Regions from separate parts of the Sporosarcina sp. G11-34 genome, predicted to be linked through region 2. Evidence: riboswitches for the same ligand, from Rfam matches in the RefSeq annotation. Region 2 holds a riboswitch; each other region holds the start of a gene.
What was found. A riboswitch is a leader RNA that binds a small molecule or an ion and turns the genes downstream of it on or off. The one in region 2 is predicted to bind S-adenosylmethionine.

Region 1 (7,051 bases), on a different contig from region 2:
AAAAATTCACCTAATCGATTTTCGATAATAAATTGAAACATCAACCTAATGGACTTTTCGTTAAAATAGAGTAAGTTCGACGTAATTTTTGGAAGTGGAGCATCATGATTAGCTGACAATAAAGTTTTCAACAAATTAAACGCTTCCACAGCAGCTGTTTTCCCCGAACCATTTTGTCCATAAAATCCAATGACGTCCGCTTTCTCCAACGTAGCAAAACTTGAATTTGTATGAAACTTACCCTTCCTTACATTTTTCAAATTGGTAATTTCAACACTAGTTACTTTGACTACACAAGTCATGAAAGTCCTCCTACAAACTAACCACATTTACTTCCTAATATGGTCTTGTAGGTCGCGAACTATTCAAAAGAAAAACGAGCCAACCATTCATATGGCCGACTCGAATCTTCCCACTATGCAATTGCATGATTCCTTTAAAGAAATGTGATAACTAACTCTTTATCTATATTAATAACTTCCATTAATTCATCATTGAAAAGATAAGGCGTATCGTCTTTATCCTGCGGCGTTACATCTTCATAAATATTATTTGCCGCCATCACTTGGAAAGTAACGGGAATATATCGACCTTTGTTCAGAACTTTTATATTCCCCATCAAAAAGATTTCTTTACTCGAAACCGCAAAGCTTAAATAACCTGCATTCCTTTTCGTTTCATCTGGCGTAAACGAAATGCTTTGAGCTAAAGAAATAATACATAAAACAAAGTCATTAATTATTTCAGCAGACAATTTATTTAAACCATGTTTAAGAAATAACGCATTAAAACCATTTCGGATTTCTTTGAATGAAAAAACATCTTCAATTTTCTTTCTGTTATTGTTTTTACTAAAGTTTTTCGCTATTTCCTCGCACTCTTCAAGATGCCTTCTTATATACCCCATGCTTTTTCCTCGGCTTCCAAGAAAATCACCAAGTTCCTTTATCACTTGAATATCTTCGGCATCTTCCCTAACTAATTGTAGGAAACTATAAAGATCCTTTTCGTCAAAACTCCTTTCAACAAATTTATTGTAATAGTACTTAAATAATTGTTCCTTTTTACGATCCATAACTTTTCCTCCTCATACTAATTCCAAATTAATAAAAAAATAGGAGTTATATATTAAAATAAACATCCGATCAAAACCGCTTGGCGCTTGGGAATACCTCCCGCTAGATTCGTGCTTTAATAGGAATAACTTCTTTCAGTACACCCCGAAAATCGTTGAATGAGGCAAGACTCCTGCGGGAATAGCGTGGGCCTTAGACCCCGCAGCGTAGTGAGGAGGCTAAGGCAACGCCCGCGGAAAGGGAGCCGATTCAGCGATTTTCTTTTTTAGGGAGAATCTTCATTTCAACATATATACTACTTTCTTTCTTCCTTAATCATATCATGTGTTGGTATCAAAGGGTTTCGAGAACCCCTAGAAATACAAAAAGCCAGACAAGAACGAACTTGTCTGACTAGGATTTTATCCGATTGTCGCTAATCGTCTAATCGGTTTGGGTACAGGAACTTCCTTCTTCTCTTCTTGCACCCGTTCTTTGAAAAAATTGATTGCAACACGGTTGAATTCTTTATACTTTTCAATATTACATACATGGCCACACTTCTCAATAACATGTACAGTCGCCGCTTTATCATTCACAGTATCTTCTCGAACAGGTCCTATAAACATATAATCTTGGTCGCCCATAATGTATGTTTTTGGAATCAGATATTTCTCTGTATCTATTTGAGGATATATTACAGGTACTGTAGAGGCAAACTTATACCAACGAATAAACTCTTTTCTCCGAAGCTTTTTCGCTTCTTTTATAAACAAGTTTCTAGATTGTTGATGATGTTTTTTCGGCATAAGAATCCATGCAAATAATTTATAGAGCCACATATAAGGAACGAGCCCTTTAATTAAATCACCTGTTTTCAGCAGCACCCGGGCAAACCTTGTAAACCGGATAATTGCTCCACCTAAAATCATACTCTTAATACGATGCGGAGCGTAAATATGCATACCGTGTAAAATAACGGACCCTAAACTAATCCCGGCAAAATGGGCTTTTTCAATCGATAAAAAATCCAATACTTTAACGACATCTTCCGTTAGTACTTCCGCTGTGTACTCCAGTAATTCAGGCCGATGATCCACCGATCCACCATGACCTTTTAAATCTATAAAAAGAAGGTTAAAATGGGTTTTAAACTCCTTTACTTGCTTGTACCAAATGTTTGAATTACCACCAAGTCCGTGAAGGAATACGACCCAATCATGATCAGGACCTAAAACATGCGTTTGATAATGTAACAAATAAAATTCTCCCCGTTCCTTTATATAGGTGTGTAAATTTTTTTAATAAATGAGTTTTAATAGTGGTTATTCTTTTAATCGCTAAATACCACTGATTATTCAAAACAGATAAAATGTTATCCGTACAAAACTATTATAACATGAATTTTAAAAAACAACGTATATGTATCGCTCGGAATTATGACAATTTAAAAAGAAAAAAACCAACCATTATCAAATATGGTTGGCTTTAATTTATTCATCTGTTACACCGAATGAATTACTCCGTATAGGCCTCAAGTGCATTTACGCTATGGGCAAATGCTGCTCCTGCTTTTAGTGCAACCGCAACGAAAATTGATTCTGCGATTTCTTCCAAACTTGAACCCGCTTTCTTTGCCGCTTTTGTATGAAGATCGATGCAATACGGGCAACCTGTTGCGTGTGCGACTGCGACTGCGATAAGTTCTTTTTCTTTAACAGTCAATTTCCCAGCTTTCAAAGCTTGTTGATCGAAGTCGATAAACGCTTTAAAAACATCGCCATTCAGTTTTGAAAATTCGCCAATTCGATTGAAGTAAGATGCTTTATAAAGCTCATCATCGTTTTGACCATCGAATGAATTTAATGCATTCACTCCGTGTGCAAATGCCGAACCTGCTTTTAACGCCGTTGCAACAAAAATCGCTTCTCCGATTTCTTCTTTTGTAACTTCTGCTTTTTTACTAGCCGTTACATGAACATCGATGCAATATGGGCACCCAGTCACATGTGCAACTGCGATTGCGATCAATTCTTTTAGTTTTACAGATAACTTCCCTTCAGCCAAAGCTTTGTTATTAAAGTTTATAAAAGATGAAAACTGTTCCGGTGCAAGCTTACCTAGCTCCCCGATTCGGTTAAAATTCGATTTTTGATAAAGGCTATCTGTTTTTTGTGTTGTAGTCATTTTGTATTCCCCCATATAGTTTTTTTGTTTGTTTCATCCATACCAATTCACTAACTTAACCAATTGAAAAACTTGGTTTAAAACGTAATACATATTATGATGAATGGCATCCATTCTGAAATAATAAAAAACCTCATCCGATAAGGAAGAGGTCTGATTTTATAAATCAAGCTCTCCCTCATCTTTCAAGCTTAAATAAGCTTGCTGGAATTGGCACCATTTCGTTTAGTTGAACGTTCAGCTAAACAAGGGTTGCCGCGGGATCTAAGGACCAGTTCCTCCCCCGACTCTAGATAAGGAAATACTATTCAATTAGGATGCATTAAGATTATCATAACACAACAGAATTAAATATCAAGTCTAAATTGTAAGACTAGTTAATAATAAGTTTCTAAAACTTTATCGTAAGTGTATATTTCTTGGCAAAGATGCGTAGACTAAGAGTCACAGAGACGCGGCACTTCTCTGTCCCGTGCAGGGGCCCCTTCGACGGAACGTGGAAAAATAATACTACACCTAATCCAACTGGGGATTGCCCAGTAGTGCCGCATGTTACATAGTAAAACCGCCACATTTCTGAGGCGGTTTTACTTTTTCTATTTCTACCACACAACCCTTTGACGTCGTTTATACGATTTACCTTCCCTAAAGCTTTTCTCGCCTTCTTTTCCAACACCTAAATAATGTTCGCGTACTTCTTCGTTTGACAACAGATAATCCACATCTCCTTGCATCGCAACTCGACCATTTTCCATAATATATCCGTAATCGGAAATCGCCAACGCAACATTCGCGTTCTGCTCAACAACTAGAATAGATGTGCCTTCGTCTTTATTAATCTGTTTAATGTTCTGAAATATTTCTTCAACAAGGAGAGGCGCAATTCCTAAAGATGGTTCATCCAATAACAATAACTTCGGTTTGGCCATAATTCCTCGACCAATCGCGAGCATTTGCTGCTCACCACCCGATAAAAATCCGGACTTTCGGTGTTGAAGTGCTTTTAGTTTCGGGAAATAAATATAAATCTTTTCAATATCATCTTTTAAATGCTTTCGATCTTTTCGTGTATAAGCCCCTGCCATTAAGTTTTCCTCAACCGTTAAGTTTTTAAATACACGTCTACCTTCCATACTTTGGAAGATCCCATTTTTGACAATAATGTCCGGCGTCGTATTATTAATGTTCTGGCCTTCATACTCAATCGTGCCGTCCGTAATTTGCCCATCTTCACCTGCAAGCAAGCCCGATATTGCTTTTAACGTTGTCGACTTGCCTGCTCCATTACTACCGAGCAACGCAATAATTTTACCTTCTGGAACATGAAGCGACATTCCTTTTAACGCAAGAATGTTTCGCGAATACACGACTTCAATATTTTTAATGTGGAGCATAGAAATCCCCCTTCTTCTAAAGAAATAAGCGAGAGTAGCAAATGAATCATCTGCTACTCCCATGATCATTCTTAAGCGTATCTACGTATGCTTACTCCTTATAGCTGAAGTAATCCGTTAACTGCTCCCACCTACCGTTTTTCACAACGCCAAGTCGTGTTTGCTCTGTTCCTGCATGGTTGTCTGCGCTGAAGCTAACATTTGCGCCCAATCCACCCATATCATAATCGCTAAGTGATTCAAGACCAGCACGAATTTGTTCTCCCGTAATCTCACCGTCTGTAAGTTTGCTTGCTGCTTCGATACCCGCTGCGACAATTTTTGATGCAGACCATCCTTGGATGAATTTCTGATCAATATCATCAAGCGTTTTACCTTCCTTATCCAAGTACTCTTTTATATCTGCTATTCCTGGGAAGTCTTCATAAGGAAATGCATGTGAAAGGATTGCCATATACCCATCCGCAATATCTTCACCAACAATGTCAATTACACCTTCACCAGAAGCCCAGTTTAAACCAATAAATTGTGTATCAATATTTAGTGTTTTTGCGTCACGTAAAATCGTTGCTGTTGCTCCCCATGTTTGTTGAATAATTGCATAGTCCGGGTTTTTCTTTTCCATATTTAACAATTGAGACTGTGCTTCAGTTGCTTGAACGTCAATTACTTGCTCATCCACAACGTCAATGCCAATTTCAGCGGCATAATCTTTAATATCTTCAATTGGTGAACGTCCGAATGCTGTATCATTATAAAGCAATGCTACTGTCGGCTCTCCACCCTCGTGATTATCTTTTATCCATTTCAAAATCGCGCGACCTTGATCCGAATAAGATGCAGCTACAAGAAAGTTATATGGACTTTCTTTCAAGTCCTTCAAGTTTTCTGAATAAGAAGCGGATACATACGGGAGTTTATCGTTTGCGACTTGCTGACGTAGCGCTTCTGTATCACCTGTTCCCCAACCAAGTATTGCAGACGCTTTATTTTTATCACGCAGTGCTTGGTAAATCTTTTGTGCCTCAGGAATCGCATAGGCATAATCTTCTCCAATTTGTTTAATCTCAATTCCTTCAAAACCACCTGTTGCTTCTAAATGCTTGAAGAAAGCTTGTTCACCTTCAGCATAAGGTGTTCCTACATCCCCAGTTCCACCCGTAATATCGTAAAGCCCACCAACTGTTACCGTCCGAACGCCATCTTCTGCAGCGCCGCCATCCGATTTTTCTTCGTCACCACAAGCAGCAAGCCCTAGTAGCAACATGAATCCTGCGAATAAACCTACGATTTTTTTCTTAGTCATTTTCAAAATTTTTCCCCCTTAGTTTTATGTGGAAAGAAACCAACATACATTTTCCTGTAAGCGATTTCGATTTTCCAATCATTTAATATGAAAACGGCCATAACTTAAAGTAGCTCCTCATATTGTTCCACATATTTGCCAGTCCACCCGGCTCAAAGATTAGGAACAAAATGATTACAATACCGAATACAAACTCTTTAAATGCAGAAAGGATTTGATACAAATCGGGCATGAATAATGTCAAAGAGTCTACCCCGATACTTAGCGCTACAGGTAACAGCGTAATAAAGACCGCTCCTAATATAGAACCAAGTACACTGCCCAATCCCCCGATTAATATCATGGCCAAATATTCGATGGACACATGCATTCCGTAAAGCTCAGGACTTACAATCATCGTATAATGCGCAAGTAGAGCACCTGCAATTCCAACAAAAAATGAACTAATTGCAAAAGCCATGATTTTATATTTAAATAAGTTGATCCCCATAATTTGTGCTGCTACATCACGATCACGTACCGCCAAAAACGCGCGTCCAGTTCGAGTCCGTATAAGATTTGTAGCATAGATTGCTGTGAATATAAGAATGATAATACAAAGGTAGAAATAACTCGTATTACTCGATAGTGAAAAACCTCCAACGGTTGGTCGACTAAGCACCATACCAGCCGTACCACCAGTTAAACTATCCCATCGACTAATGACAAAAAGAATGATTACTTGTGCGGCAAGTGTAGCAATCGCCAAGTACAACCCTTTCAATCGCAGCGACGGAATACCGAATAGTCCGCCAACGACGGCCGTAACAAGACCCGCAAGTGGCAACGCCAACCAAAAACTTAAGCCTACTGTCGACGTCAATATGGCCGCTGTATAACCACCTACACCTAAAAAGGCCCCCACACCTATTGATATTTGTCCCGTATAACCTGTTAAAATATTAAGTCCAATCGCACCAATCGAGGCAATTGCACATAAGGTTAGTAGACCGATAACATAATTGGATATAAAAAATGGAAATGATAGAATGACTAAAATTAAAATTGCTGATCTAATTTTAGCGCCTGCGGATCCAAACATTTTCATGTCTTGAATGTAACTCGTTTTA
Region 2 (7,051 bases):
GCAATTGCCCCAGAACCCGAACTTATCCTGCTTGATGAGCCTTTTAGTAACCTGGATACAGACTTGCAAGTCAAAATCCGAGGCGACCTACGCCGTATTTTGAAGAAGGCAAAAACAACTGCAATATTTGTCACACATAATCAAAACGACGCGCATGCACTCGCAGACCGCATCGTTAAAATTAAGGATGGCAAGATCGAGAAAATCGGACGCCCTTGTGATTTATTAGGTGTATCACCTACTGAAATTCCAGGTATGATTGAAATCACTTACGAAGAATTAATTGGCGTTTAAACAATTTAATTAATCTAGAAGACCACCAAGCTTCGTCCAATAAATATGGATGGGGTTTTTTTGTTGTGAAAACCATTATTTTGTATAGGTCGATGTGATATGGGAAACCTAAAACTATCTGAGTTCTGAATGGAGGATATTTTTTGACCCATAATAATCATGCTAATGAAAAGTTGCCCGAATACACTGAATCCTATTGGAGAACCGGTATTGAATTTCCCGAGTACCCGAGTTTAGAGGAAGATTTAAATGTTGATGTAGTAATTGTAGGAGGGGGGATCGCCGGAATTACTTCCGCCTACCTCTTAGTAAATGAAGGTTTTAAGGTTGCTGTGTTAGATGCAGGGAAATTAATGAATGGAACAACAGGGCATACGACAGCAAAAATTACAGCCCAACATGATTTAATATATGATGAATTTATTCATAATTTGGGTAGAAGTAAGGCGAGATTATATTATGAAGCAAATAAAGAAGCGTTAGACTTTATCAAAAAGACCGTGAATGAGCAAAGCATTGATTGCGATTTTAGCAATCAAGACGCATACTTGTATGCAACAACAGAAGAATATGCGAAAAAGGTTGTAAAGGAAGCAGAGGCCTATGAGAAACTAGGAATTGATGGGGGACTAGTGGATACGATACCTTTTGATATTGCCATAGAAAAAGCACTTGTAATGAAAGGGCAGGCTCAGTTTCATCCGACTAAATACTTGGTTCATCTTATCAAGCTTATCAAGGGCAAGGGAGGGCTCATTTTTGAGAATACAGTTGCGGTAAATATTGAGACTGGGGAGAATCCAACTGTTTTAACAAAGGAGGGTCCAAGAGTCACTGCTAAGCATGTGCTTGTTTGTTCGCATTTTCCGTTTTATGAGGGGCTAGGTCTTTATTCTACAAGAATGCATGCAGACCGTTCCTATGCACTTGCTGTTAAAACCAAGAAAAAGTTCCCGGGTGGAATTTATATTAGTGCCGATGAGCCAAACCGTTCACTTCGCGCTGTCGAAGTAGACGGTGAGGAATTGGTTTTAATTGTCGGTGAGAGTCACAAGACTGGTCAAGGTATAGAAACGATGGAACATTATAAGGCATTGGAAAGCTTCGGAGAAGAAGTATTTGGGCTTGAGGAGATTGTTTACCGCTGGTCCGCACAGGATTTAGTCACACTGGATAAGCTTCCTTATATCGGGGAAATTACTTCGGGACAACCCAATATATTAATTGCGACAGGTTTTCGAAAATGGGGAATGTCCAATGGAACCGCTGCTGCGATGTTATTTAAAGATATGATAGTAGGCAAAGAGAACAATTATCAAGAATTATATAAACCTGCCCGATTCTATGCACATCCGAGTTTGAAAAATTTCTTCAAAGAGAATGCAAATGTCGTTGGCCAATTAATAAAAGGAAAGCTTGATTCACCTAAAACAAGCCCTGAGAGTTTAGAAAATGGTGAAGGGGCAGTTATTATGTTGGACGGGCACAGAAAAGGTGCCTATAAAGATGACGACGGGGAACTTCATATTGTCGATACCACCTGCACACATATAGGTTGTGAGGTTGAATGGAATAACGGTGATCGTACTTGGGACTGTCCGTGTCACGGTTCTAGATTCAAACACACGGGTGAGGTGATTGAAGGCCCAGCCGAAAAACCACTTCAGAAGTATGACTACAAGATGATTGATAATTTAACATCAGATGACTCTGGTTATTAACGTCTAAAAATCAACAGCAGTGAACTTCTACTGCTGTTTTTTTGATGTTTAGTTAAAGCCAATTATTATTGATTATGCATCCAATCTTCAACAACCTCTTCACCAAAATTGTGAATAATAAACCATCTTTCTTCTTCTGGTGTCATAATACCTTGTGCCTTTCCGATTGATCCACCTTGAAGTGTCCAAATGATATTATGATCATTATCTACACTTGTAAAATCCCCATTTATCCATCGTTTAGTAATTTTTAACAGTTCATTTTTATTAGGATAGTTGCTTAGTTCAATAATTTCATGAACAGTAACTATATTTTCTTGAGTCATAAGTAGAGCCCCCCATTTATCATTGGCTATAATTTTCTGGTGGGTCATCTTATGCATGACGGCTATTACCTCATCTTGAGATGAGCTGCTATTAATATCAAGGGTGGGAAGAGCACCTGGTACTTCTTTAGACTGAGGAGACTTACCCGCGGCAATTTCTTCAGCACTTGCAGTGGTGATTTCTTCTTCTTTATTTTTATTTAATAGCCATTGACTACCAAAGACAATGGCTACCAAACAGGCAATAGCTAGTAAAGATAGTACAACTTTTTTCATAATTATTAAACACCTCCTATCCCATATTCTAGTATAACTTATTTAAGTAATTATGTTTGGTAGATTCATTCATTGCTATCAAATATTTAATTTCTATATTAAGGAAAAATAAAAGAATAGGCCTAATTATCAGAAGGTGTTGACAATTAAACCTGGTGTGTTGTATGATAACTGCTAATCAATAATATTACTAGTAACTAGCACATTTAAAATTAAATAATACTCTTATCAAGAGCGGCGGAGGGGATAGGCCCAATGAAGCCCGGCAACCAACAGGTATTTATATCTGAAAAGGTGCTACATCCTACAGATTCGATTGAATCTGGAAGATAAGAGGAGGAATCTTTAAGCCCTCTTCTTATTAGAAGGGGGCTTTTTATCGTTCTCTTTTATGTTAGCGGGTAATCCTCATATTTATAAACCTAGTATTCTTATAGGTTAAGTATATTTTTATTGTGGAAGCTGTTTAGAAATACAAAACAATTAAAGGGGAGATTACAATGAAGAAAATTATTGCATTTATTCTAGTAGCGGTTGGTGCGTCATTAATCCTCACAGGTTGTTCATCAGCAAAAGGGGAAGAAAAGAAAAAGCTTGAAAAAGTTGTATTGGATTATGCGTACTATTCACCAACTAGTTTGGCGCTTAAGGAATTTGGATGGGCAGAAGAGGTATTTGCAAGTGAAGGAATTGAAGTTGAATGGGTTCTTAGCCAAGGAAGTAATAAGGCACTAGAATTTTTAAACTCTAAAAGTGTTGATTTTGGATCTACGGCAGGTGCCGCAGCATTGATTGCCAAATCGAATGGTTCACCAATAGAGTCAGTTTATATTTATTCGAAACCTGAATGGACTGCACTTGTAACGACCGAAGATTCTTCGATAAAAACAGTGGAAGATTTGAAAGGAAAGAAAGTTGCTGCAACTTTAGGTACAGACCCTTATATTTTCCTTCTCCGTTCTTTACAAGAAGTGGGACTGTCATCAAAGGATGTAGAAATAGTTAACTTACAGCATTCAGACGGGGCGAACGCACTTCTAACGGGTCAGGTAGATGCATGGGCAGGCCTTGATCCACATATGGCTAGTGCTGAAGTTGATTCCGGAGCGAATTTATTTTACCGAGATCATGACAAAAATACTTATGGAACACTAAATGTACGAACAGATTTTGCTGAGGAGCATCCGGATATTGTTGAAAAAGTAATCGAAGTGTATGAGAAATCGCGAATATGGGTTGAAGAAAATCCTTCTGAAGCAGCAGAAATACTGGCTAGAGAATCAGGTATGAAATTGGAAGTCGCTGAAAAAAGTATTGAGCGAAATGATTTTTCCGATCCTTTGCCTGGTGAAAAACAAATTCAAGCATTAGAAGAAGCAGGTGCTGTATTGGTTTCTGAAAAAGTAATAACAAAAGATGTAAATATTGAAAAAGTAGTAAGTGAATTAATAAATGAAGAATTTGCGGAAAAGGTCTTAAATTCAAAATAGGAGGGTTGCCGTATGACAGTCAATACTGAAGCGAAGGATTTTTTGAAAGTGAAAGCCAAAAAGTCGATTAAAGTTAAGGTGAGTGCAAAAAAGATTCGGGGATACACACTAGGTTGGCTATTGCCAATAATTCTATTAGTCGTATGGGAAGCAACTGCTCGCTTAAATTTAATTGATACGTATGTATTTCCCGCTCCTACAACTATATTCAGCAAAATTATCGAGATGGGAAATGAAGGTGTGCTTTGGGGTCATATAGGGATTACTTTATTCCGTGTATTTGTCGGCTTTTTTGCAGGAACGATTGCAGCACTTGTCTTGGGGTCAATCGTTGGCTATTTCAAATGGTTTGAAGAGCTTCTTGATCCATTAATCCAAGCATTCCGATCAATCCCATCATTAGCCTGGGTGCCATTATTTATATTGTGGATGGGGATTGGCGAATCTTCTAAAGTTGTACTAATTGCTGTGGGTGTTTTCTTTCCGGTGTATTTAAATATTGTCTCTGGAATACAGGGCGTAGACCGTAAGCTAATAGAGGTTGGAAGGATTTATCACTTTACTTCATTACAGATTGTACGCCGAATCATTTTACCCGCATCACTCCCGTCTTTCTTCGTGGGATTACGTAGCGGCGTTGGTTTAGGATGGATGTTCGTTGTAGCTGCTGAATTGATGGGCGCTAGCAAGGGACTTGGCTATCTACTTGTGGTAGGTCAGAATACTTATTCACCCGAACTAATTATGGCTAGTATTATATTATTCGCAGTACTTGGGAAGATAACGGATAGTTTATTAAAAGGATGGGAAGCACGTGCTTTGAAATGGCAAGATAATTTGGAAAATCAACTTTAAGGGGAGTGGGAAATATGTTGAAAGTGAGAGAGGCTTCAAGAACATTCAATGATGGGCTTGCTGGCTTTGAAGATATATCTTTTTCTATTCAAGAAGGAGAGACTGTTGGCATTTTGGGAACGAGTGGCTGCGGGAAGAGCACACTTCTTCGCGTATTGTCGGGACTCGATAAGGATTATGAAGGTGAAATCAAAATTGCTAAGGCTGGTAGACAGCCTGTAGGCATGATTTTTCAAGAGCCTAGACTTATGCCTTGGCTAAGTGTCGAAGAAAATATTTTATTTGGAAGTAAAGATGTGCAAAATGAAAAAAAGGAAGTGCTAGATTATTTAGAACTGGTTGGACTAACTGACTTTAAGGGACATTATCCGAAAGACTTATCGGGCGGCATGGCACAAAGAACTGCGATTGCTCGTGCGTTAATCGGTCAACCAGATGTACTCCTTCTTGATGAACCTTTTAGCGCATTAGATGCATTTACAAAAATGCAATTACAAGATTTACTATTGAAAATCCAAAAGAAGCGTTTATCAACGATGGTAATCGTTACACATGACATAGACGAGGCACTATATTTATGCGATCGGATCCTCATTCTCGGCGGTCAACCCGGAACATTGCAGGCTGAGTTATCAGTCGAAGTAAAGAGGCCAAGGGATCGCGGAAGTTCATTTCTGGCTGGGAAAAAGTCGGAGATTCTTGATTTGTTACAATTAGGAAAGGTGGTCGAGTAAAATGGGAAACCAAACAGTGATTTATCCGAATAAAGGACATTATAATATTACTGATGATTTACCAAATAGAAGTGACTTTTCCTGGGAGGAAATAGAGTCGAACTTTAGTTGGTCTTCTACAGGAAAAGTGAATATGGCGTATGAATGCGTTGACCGCCACGTAGATGAAGGGTTCGGCGAACAGGTTGCACTTCATTATATTGGAGAAAATGAAGAATTTAAACTAACTTATAGTGAATTGAAAGAAAAAACGGATCATTGGGCGACAGTATTAAAAAAACACGGTGTTAAAAAGGGGGATTTCGTATTCGTATTTTTACCGAAACATCCGGATTGTCATATTGCTATGCTTGCCGCAATTAAACTCGGTGCTATTGTGGGACCGCTTTTCGAAGCATTCATGGAAGACGCGGTTAAAGAGCGGATTTATGATTGTGAAGCGACATTTTTAATTGCATCGCCAGAACTTTTAAAGCGGGTTCCACGGAAAGAATTACCATCCTTGACGACGGTATTTATCGCTGCGGAATTGGAAGAATGCATTGATGATGAAGTTTCTTTATTTGCCGAGGTTAGAAACATAGAAATAGAAGACGATATAATCGAGTGGGTGGATCTTGATCACGGATTAAATATCCACTATACAAGCGGTTCGACAGGGAAGCCTAAAGGAATCATTCATGCACATCGGGCAATGATTCAACAGTATATTACTGGGAGATGGGTGTTGGATTTAAAGGAAGATGATATATATTGGTGCACGGCACATCCGGGCTGGGTGACAGGGACTGTTTATGGTGTATTTGCTCCATTGCTTAATCGGACAACGACGGTCATTCACGGAGGTAGATTCAGTGCAGAAGAATGGTACGACGTATTAGAACGCACGGGTGTAAACGTTTGGTATAGTGCTCCGACTGCATTTAGAATGCTTATGGCGGAAGGAGACGAATTGACGTCAAATTATGACCTCTCAAAAATACGGCATATTTTAAGTGTTGGGGAACCACTAAATCCCGAAGTCATCAGGTGGGGAATTAAAGTACTTTCCAATCGAATTCATGATACGTGGTGGATGACGGAAACCGGTGCCCAGTTAATCGTTAATTTACCTTCTGATGTGATTAAGCCTGGATCGATGGGAAAACCATTTCCAGGAATAGAAGCAGCTATTTTAGGTGATGAGGGCGAGATCTTGGAAAATGGAGCAGTCGGTCAATTGGCATTGAGAGCAAACTGGCCAGCAATCATGCGTGAAGTATGGAAGGATTCAGCCAAATATACTACTTATTTTCCTTTCGAAGGTTGGTATTTATCTGGAGATTTGGCAACGCTAGACGATGAGGGATATGTCT
Region 3 (7,051 bases), on a different contig from region 2:
GCCCCACTAAATGCAAAATCTATATCCAAATTAGAATTACTTAATTGAATTGAACCTACAAACGTAGCAAAGAACAAATTCACAGCCCCGACAAATCCTGCAAAAATGGCTTTTACGCCAAATAATTTAAAAATTGATACTGGGGAATGCAACCAAATATCGAGACGCCCTGTCTCTTTCTTCAATGAATTCAATAAAACGATAACAGGAAGAATTAAGCTGAACAATATCCAACTCGGGATAAGAGCGAATAGCAAAACGTCAAAGACTCCCTTTACAAACATCGATACGACAAAAGGAATTATCAAGACAAATAGTATTGAAGCTCCGACCGTACCGTAAAGCCACCCCTTCATAGATACCCACTCTTTTTTCAATAACCCATTCCATTGTTTCATTAGTCCATCTCCTTTCTACTCCGGTGTATTAGTTACATAGTACACTATACGTGAGTGTGTTGTAAAGAGACTATTAGAATTACTTTTCCATATAAAAACACCCCTTCCATGAAAGAAAGGGGCATTTCGTCAAATAAACTGATTAATAATGAGTTGAACAATCAACGTAATCGTCACTACACGCAGTAAGGTTTTAACATGCTTCGGATTCAATTTTTCAGCGAGGCGGACCCCGATTTGCGCACCGGATATGGAACCAGCCATAAGTGCAAATACAATTGGCCAAATGATTTTCCCCATGGCAATATAACTGATCGCCGCCCCAAATCCGCTTGAAAATGTAGCAAGACGAACAAAACCAATCGCCCGCATATACGAGATACGTAAGTGATTAAACAAATAAAGAAGAAGTGTACCTTGGCCGGGTCCAAACATGCCATCATACATTCCAACTCCAACTAATCCCGGAACAGCAACTTTCGTCGGACGAAGATTTTCCGTACCAGTGAAGTCGGATTTTGAAAGAAATGATGTAAAGAAAGCAAATATAAGTAAAATGATTGCGACCGTGTACATCGTACTTTCCGTCAAACGTGTGGCGATGAAACCACCTGTAAATCCACCTACCATCGATGCCGGAATGATCCAAAATGACTCTTTAAACGTAATCTGCTTTTTTAAAAGAACGGTGATGAACGTTGTGAACGAACTAACCGTGTTCGATATTTTCGCCGCTCCGATAGCCGAATGAATCGGAATCCCCATCAAAAGCATCGCTGGCATCGTAATTAGGCCACCGCCGCCAGCTAACGTACCAAGCGTCATCGCCGCCATCCCGATGAAATATAATAATATGTAATCCAATCCGCACACCGCCTTTCTTTCTAGTATACGGATATTTGACTAATTAGGATATTCGATTGTTTTGTATTAAGTCCATAAGAATACCTTATGTGGAAGAATTGAATGCCCCATCAATCTTTATCGGCGAATCATGACCATATGACTATCCATCACGACTCAATAATCTCTGCCTGCTGTATGTCCAACCGTTCCAATTCATGATTTACTTCATCACGTTTTCTAGCGAGTTGTTCTTGCACTTTACGTACATCTTGCAAGACAGCATTCAATTTACTTTTTGCGTCAGTAATCCTTGAATGAACCATCCAATCCGAAAAGATGTTATCGAAAAAGATATCTGTAAATGCGACAATGTCATTTTGATTCACAGTGAATGATTCTGACGCGATGTTTTGAACGTCCATCAATTCTGCTTCAAAATGGCGAAGTGCACGCTGTGCGCGGTGGACGTGATCGTCTGAGCTATTAATCTCAGAGTACTTAAGTGCGGACACAATTAACCCTCCGCCGAGGAACGTGTCCCAAACCGACATACCTTCTGCGGACCCAAGCTTATCAAGCGCAGCCTCGAGTGCACGACTTGCTAAATTGCCGGCATCCCGTGCTTCTTCAATCTCACGCAACGTCGAACGAAGTGTCACCCGCTCATCTGCAATTTTTTGAAGCGTGCCGTTCGCGACTGAATCGTACCTGCGAATCCACGTCTCTTTTTCCTTCAAAAAAGCTGTCCAATCCTCTTCGATATATGCGAAATCTGGGTTTTGCATCTGGGCTCTAAATTTTTTTGCTTCAGCTTCAAGATCGACGACGTTTTTTTCCGCTTCATTAAATTTAAGCTCCGCCCCCGCTGCTTCTGAGATTTCCTTTTCCATCTTTTCATCCCATTTACCTGTCCACTCGCTTATTTTATTCATAAAAGAAAACTTTCCAAGCTTCACAACATCTTGCTGTTCTTTCGTTAGCAGTTTGTGAAGTTCGTCACGCAACTTGTACGCTTCTCGTAGTTGAACTTCTACCCCTTCCAATCGACGCTTTACCCGATTGCGGTCAGTCCGTTTCATCGTTAGCTCCATTTGTCTTGCATGTATACCTTCTCTCATTCCGAACACCCCTTTTTAATCTATACGGAATTGGACAGATTAAGTTTCAATTATTGATGGAAATCAAGGTCGTCTGTCTGAATCATCGATATACTAAAAGTAGAGGTGATCTTATGAGCCGTCTATTTTTCATCGTGTTCATACTTATACTTGCCGCTTGTGGAAAAGAAGCAACGGTTCGAATGTTGCCTGACCCTGCCCCAGATCAAGAAATGAATTACGCTCAGAATGGAATTACACTTATTCTCGACGAGAATTCATTCGACACATCACCTTCCCTAATCGGAACGACTTTACAAAATGACAGCCTTCGTAATTATGGATACGGGGCATTTTATCATATCGAAATACGCGTCGATGGTTTATGGCATATGATTACCTATTCGGACGCGGTATTTTTGAAAAACAAACGGTTCACAGATTCGGGCAACATCCTTTTAGCGGGTGAAAAAGTTCATCAACAGTTCTCCGTTGAAGAGCTTGGTGTAACACTTTTACCCGGGGAATACCGATTAGTAAAATCATTTCTAGCACAAGGGGAACCCTTTCACGAAGTCTCCGTGGCTGCACCATTTACCGTGGAATGAATCCTTCTTCACACACTAGCAAATATAAGAAAAAGGAGCTAAAACCATTATGGTTTATAGCTCCTTTTTTTAATTAACCCCAAACTTCCTTGGAAAGATCCACGATGAACTTCAATTTCTCCCATTGCTGTTCTTCTGTTAATTTATTGCCATGATGTGTAGAAGCGAATCCACATTGCGGGCTTAGGCATAATTGGTCATGCGGTACATGTTTTGCAGCTTCTTGAATGCGTGCCTTAATCGCTTCTTTGTCTTCTATTTCTCCATTTTTCGAAGTAACAACGCCAAGAATCACTTTTGCTCCGCCATTCGGAACATGTTCCAATGGTTTAAAGTCTCCTGAACGCTCATCATCATATTCCAAGAAGAAGCCATCCACTTTTTCTTTTGCGAGTAATGTTGGTGCAATTAGTTCATAGCTTCCTTCAAACGCCCATGTCGATTGGTAGTTGCCGCGGCATAAGTGCGTTGTCACAACTAGATCTTCCGGTTTTCCTTCTAGGACGCCGTTAATGACACGAAGTGCTAGATCAATAAGTTGGTCTCTTGAACAGGCCCCGTCATTGAATGGGATATCCGGAGCAGAAAGTCCAGCGATATAGACGTCATCCAATTGTAAGTAACGGACTCCCGCATCGTAAAATGCGTTTAGCGCATCCTTATACGCTTGAATAATGTCATTTGCGTATTCCTCGATGTCTGGGTATATATTCTCGTCACGAATACCGATATTGAATAGTTGGTTCGGACTTGGAATTGTTTGTTTCGCAACCGCACGGCCACCAACAATTTCGTTAAACTCGATAAAGTCTTTAATGAACGGATGCTCCGGGTTAAATGAAATTTTCCCACTGTTACGAACGTTATACCGCTCTGTTTCAACGCCTTCAAATACGTATCCAGTCTCAGGTACAAACCCTTCAAATCCATTCAAATGCTCTAGGAAATCTAGATGCCACCATGTCCGTCTGAATTCACCGTCCGTGACCAATTCTAATCCTACTTCAATTTGCTTATCGACAATTCGTTTAATTTCCTTCGTTTCCACTTCACGTAATTGTTCTGCAGTCACTGTACCTTCTTTAAATTCTTTACGTGCTTGGTGCAAGTTATCTGGTCGTAGTAAACTTCCTACGTGATCCGCTCTGAATGGTGCTTTCGTTAAAGTAGTCGTTTTGTTTGTCATTATAAATTCCTTCTCTCTGTTTTTATTTCTGAGGCAACTTCGCTTTCCAGATAAAGTAACAAATAGAAAAACCTCTTCTGTAAGTTAAGAAGAGGTTTTGGCATAATCGCTATTTGCTCTTCTCATCTCCAAGTCTTAAGCATGACACTTAAGCTTCTGGAATTAGCACAGTACTTAAAAAGTCTGTTGCTGAGATATCATAGGGCCAGTCCCTCCATCTCTCTGGATAAGAAAGTTACGTATTCAGTTGTTAATCATTACCTTACATGCATCTAAATTAAAAGTCAATAGAGAAAGTATTGAATGTTTCAAATATACTACTTAATAATTACACCTTGTTCAATCACTTAGTGTCTCATCTCGCTTCGTAATTTCCGATGCGCTCGGCGTTCTGGACCTGTTTCGTACAAACTTGTTTCCTTTTCTGTTTCCGGATAAATTCCGGGAACAGGAGTCGATTTATTGTGTTCGTCCATAGCAACCATTGTAAGGAATGACTCCGTTGTCAATTTCGTATCCCCTGTTAAAAGGTTCACAGAATGAACCGAAACGAATACTTCCATCGATGAACGACCCGTCGATGTTACAATTGCTTCGAGTTCCAATACATCCCCGACACGTGCAGATGAAAGAAAATCGACAGAATCAATTGACGCTGTGACGACAGCCGTCTTTGAATGTTTCATCGCCGTAATGGCTGCAATTTCATCAATATACGATAGAACTTTTCCTCCAAAAATTGTTTGTAAGTGATTCGTATCTGGTGGCAATACGAGATGCGTTTGAATTGTACGTGAATGACTCATCGGTCTAGTTTCATTCATTTTGTATGCTCCTTACTTTTTCATAATTAATTAAAACAACAAAACAGGACACCGAGGTGTCCTGTTTTAAACCATCTCTGCTAGCAACGCATACACCCGTTTCATTTCTTGCTGCAACGCCCACTGATCGCGGCCAAGCCACCTACAATGGATCGCATTGCCCTCAAGCCGTGTCATTCCTGCCTGCAACCCATCGCCCACTCGCAACGTTTCTTGAATTGCACGGATATCCACTTCAGCTACATTCGGTGCTACGAGCCAAACAGATCCAACATACATTGCACCTTCGAGAACACCAACACCGCTTAGGTCTACTTCTTTCGGTGAAAAATGAAGGGAATCGAATGCGATTAATTCGTCGTCAACAAATATTTTGAAATTCGAACGAAACGATTCATAATCGAAAACTTCACCGCGTTTTTCTCGTCCCGGCGCAATGATTTCTCCCCATAAAATGGTTGAATCGGCGGCTACACTAAGTGTCGTATCCACTTGAAACTTTGCATCTACAAACGGGATAATCACTTCGGGCATCCATTCAAGACGGGCACGTGCCCCCATTTCCACATCAATCTTATAAAAACAAGTGTCTCCGGTATGCGATGGATAGATTTTCAACGCCGATTGCTGAGTCAAACGAACTTTGCTATCCGGAGCAATCTTCACCGTAATATCGTTCCGGTCGCCAGCGACCATTCCACCAGACGACTCCATAACGTAGACCGTTGCTGTCGGGTCTTTGCCTTCATACAATTCTCGACTTGCTTTTAACGGAGGTTGTTGGAAAACATGGGGCATCCGCGTATATCCCCTTCTCGGTTCAAATTCTAAGTCGAGTCTTCCGTTATGTCTCGGGCGGTTTACTTTATGCATTTTCACCAGCGGGCTTTACGCCTTCTAGTAACATATTGTGTTTAATCCAATTGACAACTTGGTCAACGTTTTTCTGTGTGCGGACGTCTGCAAAAATATAAGGTCTGCCATTGCGCATTTTTTTCGCGTCGCTATCCATAACCTCAAGATCAACGCCAACATACGGAGCAAGGTCTGTTTTATTGATTAATAAAAGATCCGAGCGCGTTAATGCCGGTCCGCCTTTTCTCGGGATATCTTGGCCTTCTGCAACATCGATTACATAAATGTATGCGTCAACAAGTTCCGGGCTAAATGTTGCGGACAAATTGTCGCCGCCACTTTCAACGAAAATAATATCCAAATTATCAAAACGACTGTTCATTTCATCGATTGCAGCGAAGTTCATGGAAGCATCTTCGCGAATCGCCGTATGTGGACAACCTCCCGTTTCAACGCCTAAAATACGATTCTCTTCAAGTACACCGTTCGTCATCAAAAACTTCGCGTCTTCACGTGTATAAATATCATTCGTAATAACAGCAATTTGATAATCTTTATGCATCGCGCGTGTCAGTTGGTCAACGAGCGATGTTTTGCCCGATCCAACGGGTCCGCCGATACCGATTCGTACTGGTTTCATATAGAAAACTCCTTTTAGTTAAGAAATAAATAGTCTTGAATATAAGTATTCGTGCTTCATAGATGCCAGTTCAATTCCGAGCGCATTGTTGCTAATATCTTCCTCACCTAACGTATCAACCAATTCGGCCGCTTCTGTTATAGGTAAAATCATTTCATGCATTGCCTGCACACCGGTATTTTGACCGAACGGCACAGCACGGACCGCATTTTGGACGAGTCCATTGACCGCCGCAAATAAATACATCATGATTGCGTGATGAACGTTAATCTCCATATTTGCACTATAAATGCCGTACAAAACCGCGTAATGTCCTTTGATTGATTTCGAATCGATGCGTTCCTTCCACTTGGCAAGAAAATCATCTGTCGCAAGTGGGGAAACCGTCCGAATGAATTGTCTTCCAAGATTCACACTTGCTTCGCGTGATTCTTTTGCAAGCTTCATGGCGCCACAAAGCTGCTCAAGATAAAGAAGCCTATCCACATCTTGATTTTTAGCGGCGAGATACGCTTCTTTAATAAGAATCGCATCGCCGCGAACTAAGTTGTGGAATAAGAAAGACGTACAAAAGTCGACCAATTCGGTTTTCGTTTG

Region 1: another riboswitch for S-adenosylmethionine. It lies ahead of KSU66_RS02540 (carboxymuconolactone decarboxylase family protein); the one in region 2 lies ahead of KSU66_RS00155 (aliphatic sulfonate ABC transporter substrate-binding protein).
Region 3: another riboswitch for S-adenosylmethionine. It lies ahead of KSU66_RS11480 (5-methyltetrahydropteroyltriglutamate--homocysteine S-methyltransferase); the one in region 2 lies ahead of KSU66_RS00155 (aliphatic sulfonate ABC transporter substrate-binding protein).

Annotation. Positions count from the first base shown of each region.
Region 1 covers NZ_JAHNZW010000002.1:82,888-89,938, reverse strand. The annotation lists gene KSU66_RS02555 (AAA family ATPase) at 1-302, opposite strand, end outside; gene KSU66_RS02550 (hypothetical protein) at 437-1,075, opposite strand; gene KSU66_RS02545 (alpha/beta fold hydrolase) at 1,478-2,314, opposite strand; gene KSU66_RS02540 (carboxymuconolactone decarboxylase family protein) at 2,574-3,242, opposite strand; SAM riboswitch class I at 3,418-3,542, opposite strand; gene KSU66_RS02535 (ABC transporter ATP-binding protein) at 3,845-4,636, opposite strand; gene KSU66_RS02530 (ABC transporter substrate-binding protein) at 4,728-5,942, opposite strand; gene KSU66_RS02525 (branched-chain amino acid ABC transporter permease) at 6,025-7,051, opposite strand, start outside.
Region 2 covers NZ_JAHNZW010000001.1:28,292-35,342, reverse strand. The annotation lists gene KSU66_RS00170 (ABC transporter ATP-binding protein) at 1-294, shown strand, start outside; gene KSU66_RS00165 (FAD-dependent oxidoreductase) at 438-2,015, shown strand; gene KSU66_RS00160 (DUF6241 domain-containing protein) at 2,081-2,617, opposite strand; SAM riboswitch class I at 2,840-2,953, shown strand; gene KSU66_RS00155 (aliphatic sulfonate ABC transporter substrate-binding protein) at 3,118-4,107, shown strand; gene KSU66_RS00150 (ABC transporter permease) at 4,120-4,962, shown strand; gene KSU66_RS00145 (ABC transporter ATP-binding protein) at 4,977-5,696, shown strand; gene acsA (acetate--CoA ligase) at 5,698-7,051, shown strand, end outside.
Region 3 covers NZ_JAHNZW010000007.1:83,463-90,513, reverse strand. The annotation lists gene KSU66_RS11500 (hypothetical protein) at 1-398, opposite strand, end outside; gene KSU66_RS11495 (sulfite exporter TauE/SafE family protein) at 528-1,262, opposite strand; gene KSU66_RS11490 (hypothetical protein) at 1,412-2,362, opposite strand; gene KSU66_RS11485 (immunoglobulin-like domain-containing protein) at 2,476-2,949, shown strand; gene KSU66_RS11480 (5-methyltetrahydropteroyltriglutamate--homocysteine S-methyltransferase) at 3,023-4,135, opposite strand; SAM riboswitch class I at 4,255-4,368, opposite strand; gene KSU66_RS11475 (acyl-CoA thioesterase) at 4,483-4,959, opposite strand; gene KSU66_RS11470 (urease accessory protein UreD) at 5,026-5,757, opposite strand; gene ureG (urease accessory protein UreG) at 5,825-6,454, opposite strand; gene KSU66_RS11460 (urease accessory protein UreF) at 6,473-7,051, opposite strand, start outside.